One region of the Photorhabdus akhurstii genome, then DNA from elsewhere that is predicted to be linked to it. Evidence: predicted binding sites of a transcription regulator. Region 1 holds the regulator's gene; each other region holds the start of a gene.
What was found. The regulator CRP, encoded in region 1, controls carbon source genes, mostly activating them, when cyclic AMP is high. The targets are predictions, from matches to a motif close to ATGTGANNNNNNTCACAT.
Positions count from the first base shown of each region.

Region 1 (3,219 bases):
AGAATATATTGATTTTGCGGGTGGGATTGCTGTTGTGGCTTTGGGCCATTGTCATCCTGCGTTAGTGGATGTCTTGAAGCAGCAAGGGGAGAAACTTTGGCATATCAGTAATATTTTCACCAATGAACCGGCTTTGATTCTGGCGCGGAAACTGATTGATGCTACTTTTGCTGAACGGGTATTTTTTGCCAATTCAGGCGCGGAAGCGAATGAAGCGGCATTTAAACTGGCTCGCCACTATGCAATTACTCGTCACAGCCCCTATAAAACCAAAATTATCGCATTTCATCAGGGTTTTCATGGTCGCACCTTATTTACCGTCTCTGTGGGTGGTCAGCCAAAATATGCTGATGGTTTTGGGCCAAAACCCGCGGATATTATTCATGTGCCTTTTAATGATTTAGACGCAGTTAAGGCCGTCATAGATGACCATACTTGTGCTGTTGTATTGGAGCCTGTTCAGGGAGAAGGGGGAGTTACTCCGGCAGCACCGGCATTTATTCGTGGGTTGCGTGAGCTTTGCGATAAGCATCAGGTATTGTTGGTGTTTGATGAAGTACAAAGTGGGATGGGACGTACCGGTAAACTATTTTCTTATATGCATTATGATGTTACGCCGGACATCATTACCACAGCAAAAGCATTGGGAAATGGCTTTCCTATCAGCGCTATGCTGACGACAGAGAATATTGCTTTGGCGATGACGCCGGGAACTCACGGTACAACTTATGGCGGTAATCCGTTGGCTTGTGCGGTTGCAAATGTTGTTTTTGATATTATCAATACACCAGCGGTTCTGGAGGGAGTTGAAAAACGCCATAATTTGATAGTGAATTTTCTGAATGATATCAATCAGAAATATTCGATATTTGGTGAAATCCGAGGAAAGGGCCTGCTGATTGGCGCGGAACTCAAAGCGCCGTATCAGGGAAAAGCAAAAGATATTCTGCAACTAGCGGCTGACAATGGTTTGATGTTGTTGAGTGCGGGTGGTGATGTATTGCGTTTCACGCCTTCGTTGATTATCAGTGAAGAAGAGATTGCTCAGGGCATGGAACGGCTGGAACAGGCAATTAATCAGATGGTGTAATTAAGTACAAGAAAAATCAGCGCAGGATTATGCGCTGATTAATCAAGCGTTAACGTGTACCGTAGACGACAATAGTTTTACCGTGTGCGGAGATCAAGTTTTGATCTTCTAGCATTTTCAGAATACGACCAACCGTTTCACGGGAACAGCCAACAATCTGACCAATTTCCTGACGCGTGATTTTGATTTGCATTCCGTCCGGGTGGGTCATTGCATCTGGTTGTTTCGCCAGATTCAATAAAGTTTGGGCAATCCGGCCAGTAACATCCAAGAAAGCCAAATTACCGACTTTCTCAGAAGTTGTTTGTAAACGGTTTGCCATTTGGGCAGATAAACGCATCAAAATATCCGGGTTTACCTGAATCAGTTGACGGAATTTTTTATAGGAGATTTCAGCCACTTCACAGGCGCTTTTGGCCCGTACCCAGGCTGTACGCTCTTGCCCCTCTTCAAATAATCCAAGTTCACCAATGAAATCTCCCTGATTTAAATAGGAGAGGATCATCTCTTTGCCTTCTTCATCTTTAATCAAAACCGCAACAGAGCCTTTTACGATGTAGTAAAGCGTCTCTGCTTTTTCGCCTTGATGAATAAGCGTACTTTTAGATGGATATTTATGAATATGGCAGTGTGACAAAAACCATTCAAGAGTCGGGTCTGTTTGTGGCTTGCCGAGAACCATTCGTTTCATCCTCTGTTGTTATCGCTGCCTAAATAACACGAGAATCTAAAAGTTTCTCGTCAGGCTGGCTTATAAAGACACTAGCTTAACATATTAGTTTGTTGAAAAACCGACAGATAAGGGTTTTATATAGGTTATCTGAAATTTGAGTCTTACGTATTGATCTTAACCTATATACTTGGCCCGCTTCTGTTTTTAACACAGGAAAAGGCTTCTGTCTCGTCTTGTATTGTTTCAGCATAATAAACCGCTCATTAGATTGCCAGTTTAATACTGAAAGAGTAGGCTTGGATGCAAAGAACGACTTAAGAGGTATTTATGCAAGCGCGGGTAAAATGGGTTGAAGGATTGTCTCTTTTGGGGGAGTCATCTTCCGGTCATCAGGTCATGATGGATGGTAATGCCGGCGATAAGGCGCCAAGCCCAATGGAAATGGTATTAATGGCAGCCGGTGGTTGCAGTACGATTGATGTAGTTTCTATTTTGCAGAAAGGCAGGTACGACATAAGAGATTGTGAAGTAAAATTAACTTCCCGCCGTCGTGAAGAGGCGCCACGCTTGTTTACTCATATTAATCTGCATTTTATTGTTACGGGTAAGGATTTAGCAGATAAAGCGGTGGAACGCGCCGTCATGTTGTCCGCGGAAAAATATTGCTCTGTTTCATTGATGTTGGGGAAATCGGTTGAAATTACCCACAGTTTTGAAATTAAAGATATAGATTGAAAAATTATTTCTTGGTTGGAAAATAACAACAGGTAACTAATATCTCAGTTACCTGTTTTTTTAACTGAATAATATAAGATGTAAATTTTAAGTGCCGGATTTTCTCGATTTATCTCAGGCGCTGATTAACTAATTTTTCCCCCTTCCAGCAGTCGCTGTACCAATGGCGTCATAATTAGCTCCATTGCTAATCCCATTTTTCCGCCGGGGACCACGATGGTATTAATGCTTGAAACGAATGAGCCTTGTAACATGGCTAACAAGTATGGGAAATCAATTTGAGTCAGATCACGGAAGCGGATGACGATAAAACTTTCATCCAATGATGGAATGGCTTTAGCTGAAAATGGATTGGATGTATCAACGGTGGGGACACGTTGAAAGTTGATATGTGTTCGCGAGAATTGTGGCGTAATGTAGTTGATATAATCATCCATAGAACGCACGACGGAATCCATCACAGCTTCCTGCGAGTGCCCTCGTTCTCCGGTATCGCGGATCAGTTTCTGTATCCATTCAAGGTTGACAATCGGCACGACTCCCACTAGCAGATCAACATGACTGGCAACGTTATGTTGCGGTGTGACAACGCCGCCGTGCAAGCCTTCATAAAACAGCACATCTGTCTGCTTGGGTAAAGATTCCCACGGCGTAAATGTACCGGGGAGCTGGTTGTAAGGGACGGCATCGTCATAGGTATGAAGGTACTTCCGACGGCGGC
Region 1 is NZ_CP020335.1:423,720-426,938, forward strand. It holds gene argD (bifunctional acetylornithine/succinyldiaminopimelate transaminase) at 1-1,090, shown strand, start outside; gene crp (cAMP-activated global transcriptional regulator CRP) at 1,140-1,772, opposite strand; gene B0X70_RS01825 (OsmC family protein) at 2,091-2,498, shown strand; gene B0X70_RS01830 (phosphoribulokinase) at 2,624-3,219, opposite strand, start outside.

Region 2 (3,219 bases), 2.4 Mb from region 1:
CTATCGGTTTTAACCGAAATTCGCTAATTAGTATTTAATTAGCTCTCTTTTCTATAGAATTCCCTGTTGAAAAACAGGGAATTTTTTGCATATTAGTTCAATTCAGTTATCACCAGCTTATTCTGTTTACCCCATAGTTTTATCACTATGGGGTTTTGTTTGAATAGCTACTTTATATTGATTTTTGTTGTGGAGAGGCAATCAGCATATACAACCGGAACAGATAAATCAGCAAAATAGCTGAAATGAGGTTATTGAATACACCAAGAATAATCCCTGCCATCTCGCTGTGAATGAATGTTAGGCGGTCAATAATAAATACCAACAAGAGCCTTGCGGTCAGCCATAAAAGAATTGCCGGAACCAACAGACGAATATTAGCAAATGCTAGTTTCCAGCTTATTTTCATAGAAGCAAAAATGCCGCGACGTTCAGCAGTCATAATAACGGGTGATAAAGCCAGTGCGATCGACAAAATAATGCCTGGTACTAGCATCAGCATCAAGCCCAGTTGAATTAACAGGGTGCAGATAAGCAGTAATAGGAATAGTTTCGGTAACTGGCTTGCTGATAAACCAATTGCCTGTAATGAAGAAATACGGTTTCCTGCTGAAACTGCCGCGACCAGCGTCAGTACGCCACCGACCAGTAGCACGCTGCCAATCATACTTGAGAAAATGGTCCCGATTCCCGCTCGCATGATCATTGACTGTTGCTCTGGGGTCATTTGAGACACCAGCTCCTGAATACCGGCCTTGCCTGAAGTGGCAAACGTAAATTCTGCTTCTGTCAGCAACTTCATCTGTTCGCTGTCAGGAATAAACAGGTGCCCCAATAAGGTGGTAACCAGAGCCGCCAGAACGGCCAAAGTCAGGGTACTTAACAGTTGATTTTTGAAAAAGTTAAAACTGTCACGGTACAGGGTATTCGCCGTGATTGGCATGAAGACAGCTCCTATCAGGTTAAACAACAATGCATAAGGGGTGATTGTACCTTGTTATGGGGAAATGTGGATAGTAGAAACGAGATGATACGGATAAATTAATGGTTAACTGTGATTATTGATAGTAGAAAAAAGTTCTTCACTTTATATTCTTAAGATAAAAATAAACATAAAATTAACCTTATTAAAACATAATGGAAATATAATGATAAGGAAAGATAAAACTTCGGAATGAGTATATAAATAAAGGATTTGTAACTGATTAATAATAAATGAATTTTGATCTGGATCAATTTAAAATAATTCCCAATTGAAATAATAATATTATAAATATGCGGTTTTACTGAAATTCTTTGAAAGATGTGATCTGTCTTGGATCATGATTTCTAATATATGAGTATATTTTAATTGACTTTAAATCACAGAAATGGGATGAATAATGAAAAAAATTTCTGCATTTGTATTAGCAGCGGCAACTTTAGCACCATCATTCGCTTTTGCTCATGAAGCGGGTGATTTTATTTTCCGCACAGGTACTGCGACGGTAAGACCTAATACGGGGTCTGACAATGTATTAGGGGTGGGTTCTTTGAGTGCGGATAATAATACCCAGATGGGTTTAACCTTCAGTTATATGATTACCGATAATATTGGTTTTGAATTACTGGCAGGGACACCCTTCCAGCATCGGGTAAGTTTACCGGGTGTTGGTGATATTGCTAAAGTAAAACATCTCCCGCCGACATTAATGGCGCAATACTATTTCGGTTCTAAAGAAAGTAGTTTCCGTCCTTATGTTGGTGTTGGTCTTAACTACACCACTTTCTTTAACGAAAAATTCAACGGCAATTCGGCTGTTAAAGATAATAACTTACATAGTCTGGATTTGAAGGATTCCTGGGGTGTTGCGGGGCAGGTTGGTCTGGATTATGAGTTAGATCAGAATTGGATGTTGAACGCCTCTGTGTGGTGGGTAAACATTGAAACAGATGTGAAATTTAAAGCAGGTGACCAGCAATATAAAATTGATACCCGGCTTGATCCGTGGGTATTTATGTTTGGGGTTGGTTATCACTTTTAATAAAAAAATGGGGCAGATTTTGCCCCATTTTTTGTATTAAAGTTGAGTGGCAGACTTCATTTTTGATACAAATTCAGCCAGTTTTTCCAGCATTATTTTTGGCTGGAAAAGATTTTCTTCGATAATTTTAACAACGGCAGATCCTGAAATGGCTCCCGCTGCGCCGCTTGCTAATGTTTCTTTTACCTGCTTAGGTTCTGAAATCCCAAATCCTTGTAACGGTGGCGCAGCATGATATTCCCGTAGTTTATTGACTAAATGATTTAACGGTTTTTCACCTCGTCTTTCTATACCGGTCACTCCTGCTCTTGATAATAGGTAGGTATATCCGCGGCCATAAGAAGCAATTTCACGTAATAGTTCATCTTCCGCGTTGGGAGGGCAGATAAAAATAGGAGCGATACCATGTTTCATCGCTGCGGTACGGAATGGTCGTGATTCTGACATGGGAACATCTGCAACTAATACTGAATCGACTTCTGCATCTTTGCAACGGCGGTAGAACTCGTCTATTCCATGATGAAAAACCAGGTTGGCATACATTAATAAACCAATAGGAATATCAGGATATTTTGCCCGAATTTTTGTTAATAGTTCAAAACAGAGCGAGGGAGTCACATTTGAGGAGAAGGCACGCAGATTAGCGTTCTGAATGGTTGGGCCGTCAGCTAGCGGATCAGAAAAAGGAATACTTAACTCAAGAGCGTCAGCGCCACTTGCAATCAGAGTATCAATAATTTCCAGTGATAATTCCGGGTTTGGATCGCCTAATGTGACAAAGGGGACAAAAGCACCTTGTTTACGACTTTCCAGTTGTTTAAATAGTTGCTCGTAACGTTCCATTAGATTTCCCCTCTGGATTTTAAAATATCATGGACAGTAAATATGTCTTTATCACCGCGACCGGATAGATTGACGATCAGTAATTGCTCTTTATCAGGCGCTTGATGGATCATTTTTAAAGCATAAGCCAGCGCATGAGAGGATTCGAGGGCTGGAATAATGCCTTCTTCACGGGAAAGGGTTTTGAACGCTTCTAATGCTTCATCATCGGTGATGGAAACATAGTCAGCCCGTCCAATACTGTTCAGATAGGCATGTTGAGGGCCAACGGAAGGGAAATCCAGACCGGCGGAAATAGAATAAGATTCTTCAATCTGGCCTTCATCTGTCTGCATCATTGGCGATTTCATAC
Region 2 is NZ_CP020335.1:2,848,325-2,851,543, reverse strand. It holds gene B0X70_RS12430 (Ail/Lom family outer membrane beta-barrel protein) at 1-13, shown strand, start outside; gene B0X70_RS12425 (YciC family protein) at 173-943, opposite strand; gene ompW (outer membrane protein OmpW) at 1,383-2,024, shown strand; gene trpA (tryptophan synthase subunit alpha) at 2,061-2,867, opposite strand; gene trpB (tryptophan synthase subunit beta) at 2,867-3,219, opposite strand, start outside.
Region 2: the regulator CRP is predicted to act here: its motif matches at 1,221-1,238, upstream of ompW (outer membrane protein OmpW).

Region 3 (3,219 bases), 870 kb from region 1:
GGTAGCTGTGAAGGTATCAGCGCACTGCAAATGGACATCAAAATTGAAGGCATTACCCGTGAAATTATGCAAATTGCTCTGAATCAGGCAAAAGGTGCTCGTTTGCATATCCTGAGTGTAATGGAACAGGCAATTAACAGCCCACGTAATGAAATTTCAGAATTTGCACCACGCATTCACACTATTAAGATCAATCCTGATAAGATCAAAGATGTTATCGGTAAAGGCGGTTCAGTTATCCGTGCACTGACAGAAGAAACCGGTACTACCATTGAGATCGAAGATGATGGCACTGTGAAAATTGCTGCAACTGATGGTGAAAAAGCAAAACATGCCATCAGTCGTATTGAAGAAATCACTGCTGAGATCGAAGTTGCCCGCGTTTACACTGGTAAAGTAACTCGCATCGTTGATTTTGGCGCATTTGTTGCTATCGGTGGTGGTAAAGAAGGTCTGGTACATATTTCTCAGATTGCGGATAAGCGTGTTGAGAAAGTGGCTGACTATTTGCAGGTCGGTCAGGAAGTTTCAGTTAAAGTTCTGGAAATTGATCGCCAGGGTCGTGTTCGCCTGAGCATTAAAGAAGCGACAGCCGGTGTAATTGTCGAGGATACACCAGTAGCACCACAATCAGCAGAATAAATTTGATGTTATAAACCGGCGTCTTGTAAAAAAGCGCCGTTTATAGACTCAGGGCAGGAGGCCCAATAAATGCAATATGGGTGATAGGGCATTCTTAATTAATGTCTGACTTTCGGGAGTAGGAAATGAATCTTTTTCTGCGCTGGTGTTATGCTGTAGCAATACTTCTTTTGGCAGGATGCAGCAGCAAGGATTGGCGTAAAAACGAAGTTTTTGCTATTCCGTTACAACCTTCATTGCAACAAGAAGTCATTCTGGCTCGCATGGAACAGATTCTTGCGAGTCGGTCATTGACAGAAGATGAGTACGCACAGCTTTTATATGAGAGAGGTGTGCTGTATGATAGTCTCGGGCTGAGAGCTTTGGCACGGAATGATTTTTCTGTTGCCTTATCTATTCGGCCTAATATTCCAGAGATTTTTAATTATCTGGGAATTTACTTCACACAGGCTGGCAATTTTGATGCCGCCTATGAAGCGTTTGATTCTGTATTAGAGCTTGATCCAACTTACAATTACGCGCGTCTTAACCGTGGCATCGCGTTGTATTACGGTGGTCGGTATAAGTTAGCGCAGGATGATCTGCAGGCGTTTTATCAAGACGATCCAAATGATCCTTTCCGTTCGCTGTGGTTGTACCTGGTGGAAAAAGAATTTTATCCTAAAGGGGCGATGTTGAACTTGTCGCAGCACTACGAAAAAGCGAACCGGGGGCAATGGGGCTGGAATATAGTTGAATTCTATTTAGGCAAAATTAGTGAATATACATTGATGAACCGCTTGAAAGAGAATGCAACGGATAACACTTCGCTCGCTGAGCATCTCAGTGAAACTGACTTCTATTTAGGTAAACATTACCTAAGTCTGGGGGACAAGGATAGCGCATCTGCGTTATTCAAGCTGACGGTAGCTAACAACGCACATAACTTTGTTGAGCACCGCTATGCATTGTTGGAATTGGCGCTGTTAGGCCAGGAACAAGATGACCTATCAGAATCGGACCAGCAATAGCTGACGAACATTTCGAGATCGATTAACAAAGTCCATCATCTTGACCGATGAGGGCTTATTTGTTCGTTTAATTAAATACTTTGAGCCAGTTCACATTTTAAATGAAAATGACCGAAATTTTTTTCGATGCGTTATGTAGACTGGCCGCCATAACTAACGAGGCACCATTACATGACCACTGAGACTGAAATCTCTTTTGCTGATCTGGGTTTATCAGCACCTATCCTTTCTGCACTGGAAGATCTTGGCTATGAAAAGCCATCTCCAATTCAGCAACAATGTATTCCCCATTTATTAAATGGTCGTGACGTACTAGGTATGGCGCAGACGGGGAGTGGTAAAACTGCGGCATTCAGTCTGCCTTTACTGCATAACATCAATGCTGAGTTGAAAGCTCCACAGATCCTTGTGTTGGCGCCGACCCGTGAACTGGCGGTACAGGTAGCCGAAGCGTGCGCAGATTTTTCCAAACATATGCGTAACGTGAATGTTGTTGCGCTGTATGGTGGGCAACGTTATGACGTTCAGTTACGCGCTTTGCGTCAAGGGCCACAAATTGTTGTGGGTACACCTGGGCGTCTTTTGGATCATCTGAAACGTGGTACGTTAGATCTATCTAACCTGAGCGGCTTAGTTTTGGATGAAGCAGACGAAATGCTGCGTATGGGCTTTATCGAAGATGTTGAAAACATCATGAGCCAGATCCCCGCAGAGCATCAGACTGCGCTGTTCTCTGCAACTATGCCAGAAGCTATCCGTCGCATTACTCGTCGTTTTATGAACGATCCGCAGGAAGTGCGTATTCAAGCGAGTGTAACGACTCGTCCTGACATCAGCCAGAGCTATTGGTCTGTTTACGGTATGCGTAAAAATGAAGCTTTGGTGCGTTTCCTTGAAGCAGAGGATTTTGATGCCGCGATTATTTTTGTGCGCACCAAAAACGCAACGCTGGAAGTGGCAGAAGCACTGGAGCGTAATGGCTACAACAGTGCGGCGCTAAACGGTGATATGAACCAGGCACTGCGTGAGCAGACATTGGAACGTCTGAAAGATGGCCGTTTGGATATTTTGATTGCAACTGATGTTGCAGCGCGTGGTCTGGATGTTGAGCGCATCAGTCTGGTTGTTAACTATGACATTCCAATGGATGCCGAATCTTATGTTCACCGTATTGGCCGTACTGGTCGTGCAGGGCGTGCTGGTCGAGCGTTGTTGTTTGTAGAAAACCGTGAACGTCGCTTGTTACGTAACGTTGAACGTACAATGAAGCTGACTATCCCGGAAGTTGAACTGCCAAATGCTGAATTGTTGAGCCAGCGTCGTCTGGAAAAATTTGCCGCTAATGTACAGCAGCAATTGGAAAGCAGTGATCTGGATCAGTACCGTACTCTGTTGTCTAAATTGCAACCTGCGGAAGATCTGGATATAGAAACGCTGGCCGCGGCATTATTAAAAATGGCGCAAGGTGAGCGTCCATTGATTCTGCCTCCAGATCCGGCGCGTCGTCCTCGCCGTGAATTCAATGAACGTGATGATCGTCGTCGTAATGGTTTTGATGATCGTGGCG
Region 3 is NZ_CP020335.1:5,276,821-5,280,039, reverse strand. It holds gene pnp (polyribonucleotide nucleotidyltransferase) at 1-642, shown strand, start outside; gene nlpI (lipoprotein NlpI) at 768-1,652, shown strand; gene yrbN (protein YrbN) at 1,754-1,834, shown strand; gene B0X70_RS22585 (DEAD/DEAH family ATP-dependent RNA helicase) at 1,824-3,219, shown strand, end outside.
Region 3: the regulator CRP is predicted to act here: its motif matches at 1,731-1,748, upstream of yrbN (protein YrbN).

Region 4 (3,219 bases), 1.0 Mb from region 1:
TAATTCCAGCCGGTTGAATAGCCGAAGAGCAAATATCCATCACTTTTTCTTTACTCATCCCACGGCGAATTGCCAAACCATAAATAGCAATCAAACAAGCAACTAAAATCGCAGAAAATGGATGACCGATAAATGCAAGCCACTGATACAACTCAGAACCCTGTTCAACAAAATTCTCACCAATAGCCTTTAATCCAACCAAAGCCAAAGGGAACAGAACCAGTGACAAACTCAAACCAAAAGATGGCATCTTACCTTGACCAAGACTTGGCTCACTTATATCGTTGGGTAAATCCAGAGTGACATACTTACTGATAAAACTACCGAAGATTGGCCCCGCTAGTAACATCCCAGGAATCGCGGCACTGATACCAATCAAGATCATCCAACCAAAGTCAGCATTCATTTGTGAAGCCAACAACATCGGTACTGGACCAGGTAACAAAAACGCTGCGGCGGCTGCAACACCGGCAAACAAAGGAATAACCAGCTTGACTACATTACCGCCAGTACGACGCGCTACTGCAAATGCCACACCAATCAATAAAACAATCGCTACATCAAAGAACAACGGCAAAGCACAAACCAGGCCAGCAATCCCCAGTGAATAATGAGCATTCTTTTCACCAAAACTATTTAGTAATTTAACCGCAATTTGATCCAGTGCGCCTGTTTCATGCAGAACTTTACCAAACATTGCCCCTAGTGCGACAACAATAGCTAAGAAACCTAACGTTCCTCCCATTCCTTCTTGCATTGTTTCAGCAATTTTATCCAGTGGCATACCAGAAAAAACACCCGCTCCCATAGAAACCAGTATTAACGCAACAAAAGCGTGTATTCTGGCTTTCATCACCAGAAACAATAGTAAGAGAACAGAACCCACCGCTGTCAGCACTAAGGTTAAAGTATTCATTATTTTTCCCCTGAAATGACACTATTAATTATTCTTATCGAGTGATTTATCACTTCATCAAGAGATGATCTAATGTCAACCAGATAAACATCCTGTTCATCACTCTCTGGCTCTTCTAATGCCTCAAACTGAGATACCAACATTTGAGGTTTAAAAAAATGATCTTTACGTGCCTTCAATCGACTTTCAATTAAATCAAAGTCGCCTTTCATATAAAGAAATGACAGATTCTTATTATTATCACGCAGTATATCCCGGTAATGTTTTTTTAAAGCAGAACAAACAATTAAGGAGACCGAGTTTGTGCGTTGCATAGCAAAAATTGCATGGTTCAATGATTTCAACCAAGGCTCACGATCTTCATCATTCAGTGCATAGCCTTTAGCCATCTTACTAATGTTAGATCTTGGGTGTAAAAAATCACCATCTAAAAAAGCAGAATCCAATTTACAGGCTACAGCACTGGCAACAGCAGATTTACCACTACCGGATACCCCCATAAGCACAAAAGCATGATTCGAATGCTGGGTATCACCCATATAAACTCCTTAACGTAGATATTTTATCTACAAAATGTTACCGGTAACTGTTATCGGTAACATTATCAGAAGTAGAGATGAAATTCGCAACAACACGAAATATTCAGGAAATATAAATGTGACACTCATCACAAATTAGTTCAAAAAATGCAAATCCACCAGACCGATTAGATACTCTCCCCCGGAGATAACTGAAAACCTATATCAATCATTTTTTGCGGTAAATGTTCGCCTTTCAACCGAGCCATTAATAATTCGGCAGCCCTCCGCCCCATTAAGTCACGAGACGTCAATACACTGGCAAGTTTTGGTGTCATCGCTTGACCAACATCATGACCATGAAAGCCAGCTATCGCAATATCATGCGGTACAGCTATCCCTTGACGTTGGCACTCGAAAATTGCGCCGATAGCGAGATCATCGTTAGTACAAAATAGACCATCAACATCAGGATATTTTGTTCGTGCTTCATTCAGTAACTGCCCCCCTAACGTGTAAGAAGAGCTGTCTGGAGTCATTATCTTACCTGGTTTTAACCCCGCACCTTCCATTGCAGCTTCATAACCCTCCAGACGAATAATTGTCCTTTCATCTTGTCTCGCACCAAGATAAATCACCCGCTGACAACCACGCTCAATCATTGCCATTGTCATTTGCCGAGCAGCTTCAAAGTTGTCAATACCGACCGCCGTATCAAAACAAGGAGAAACACAATCCATCAGCTCAACGACAGGGATACCAGCCGTTTCCAACATTTTTAAAGTTCGTGGAGTGTGAGTGCGTTCTGAAAGAATCAAACCATCAATATTATAGGAAAGTAAAGAAATCAAACGCTCTTCTTCCTTTTCTGAGCGATATCCATAGTGAGCCAACATAGTTTGATAACCATAATTGTCCGTCACATATTCGATACCACGGATAACCTCCGCAAAAACTTGGTTAGTCAAAGAAGGCAATAAAATACCAATAGCATGACTAGTAGAATTAGAAAGAATATCCGGCACTTTATTTGGGATATAACCTAACTCATCTAAAGCATCCGCTATTTTTTCTCGCAATTGCTCAGAAACTTGATCAGGATTACGTAAGAAACGACTTACCGTCATTTTAGTTACACCAACACGATCAGCAACATCTTGTAAAATAGGGCGTTTTTTCTTCATATTTCAATGCAATATAGAATTAGTCAAGTTTAGGATAATAAACGCAGTGTTATGACATATTTATACACTATAAGGATACATTTTTTAAACTTAGTCTGATAGTGAAACCGTAATCCCCATTTATTCAATGCATCGTAAAATCTCATCCTTTAGAGCGGAAATATAAGAAATGTTTTTTTATTAATCAGGAGGATTTATTACCGAATGATTGAAAGGCAATGAACCACCACAATCAGCAAGAACCAAGTCTCTACAGTGACTAAGAACTTGAAAATTGCCAAACCTATCAAAATCAGATAGCAGAGACATTAAGTCAGCTTAGGAGAAATGTCCAGACGAAATTAAGGTTTAATCATTCGATACTGACTCAAGGTTAATATGAACTACGTTGTTAACTTAAGTACAAGCAGGCATGCAATTAAGAGAAAACTATCGTCAGCTCATACCAATTAAGAAAAGGCTACGTCATAAAGTACTCAAAACCGATATCAAAAATAACCTGTTAATCAGCATGCCGATAAGATTTATCCTACTGATCCACTTTGAAACCTTCCTCTCGACTAGATTTTAAAATCTATTGAAAACATTGAAAGGTTGAACT
Region 4 is NZ_CP020335.1:5,150,736-5,153,954, forward strand. It holds gene gntU (gluconate transporter) at 1-916, opposite strand, end outside; gene gntK (gluconokinase) at 916-1,455, opposite strand; gene gntR (gluconate operon transcriptional repressor GntR) at 1,623-2,618, opposite strand.
Region 4: the regulator CRP is predicted to act here: its motif matches at 1,572-1,589, upstream of gntK (gluconokinase).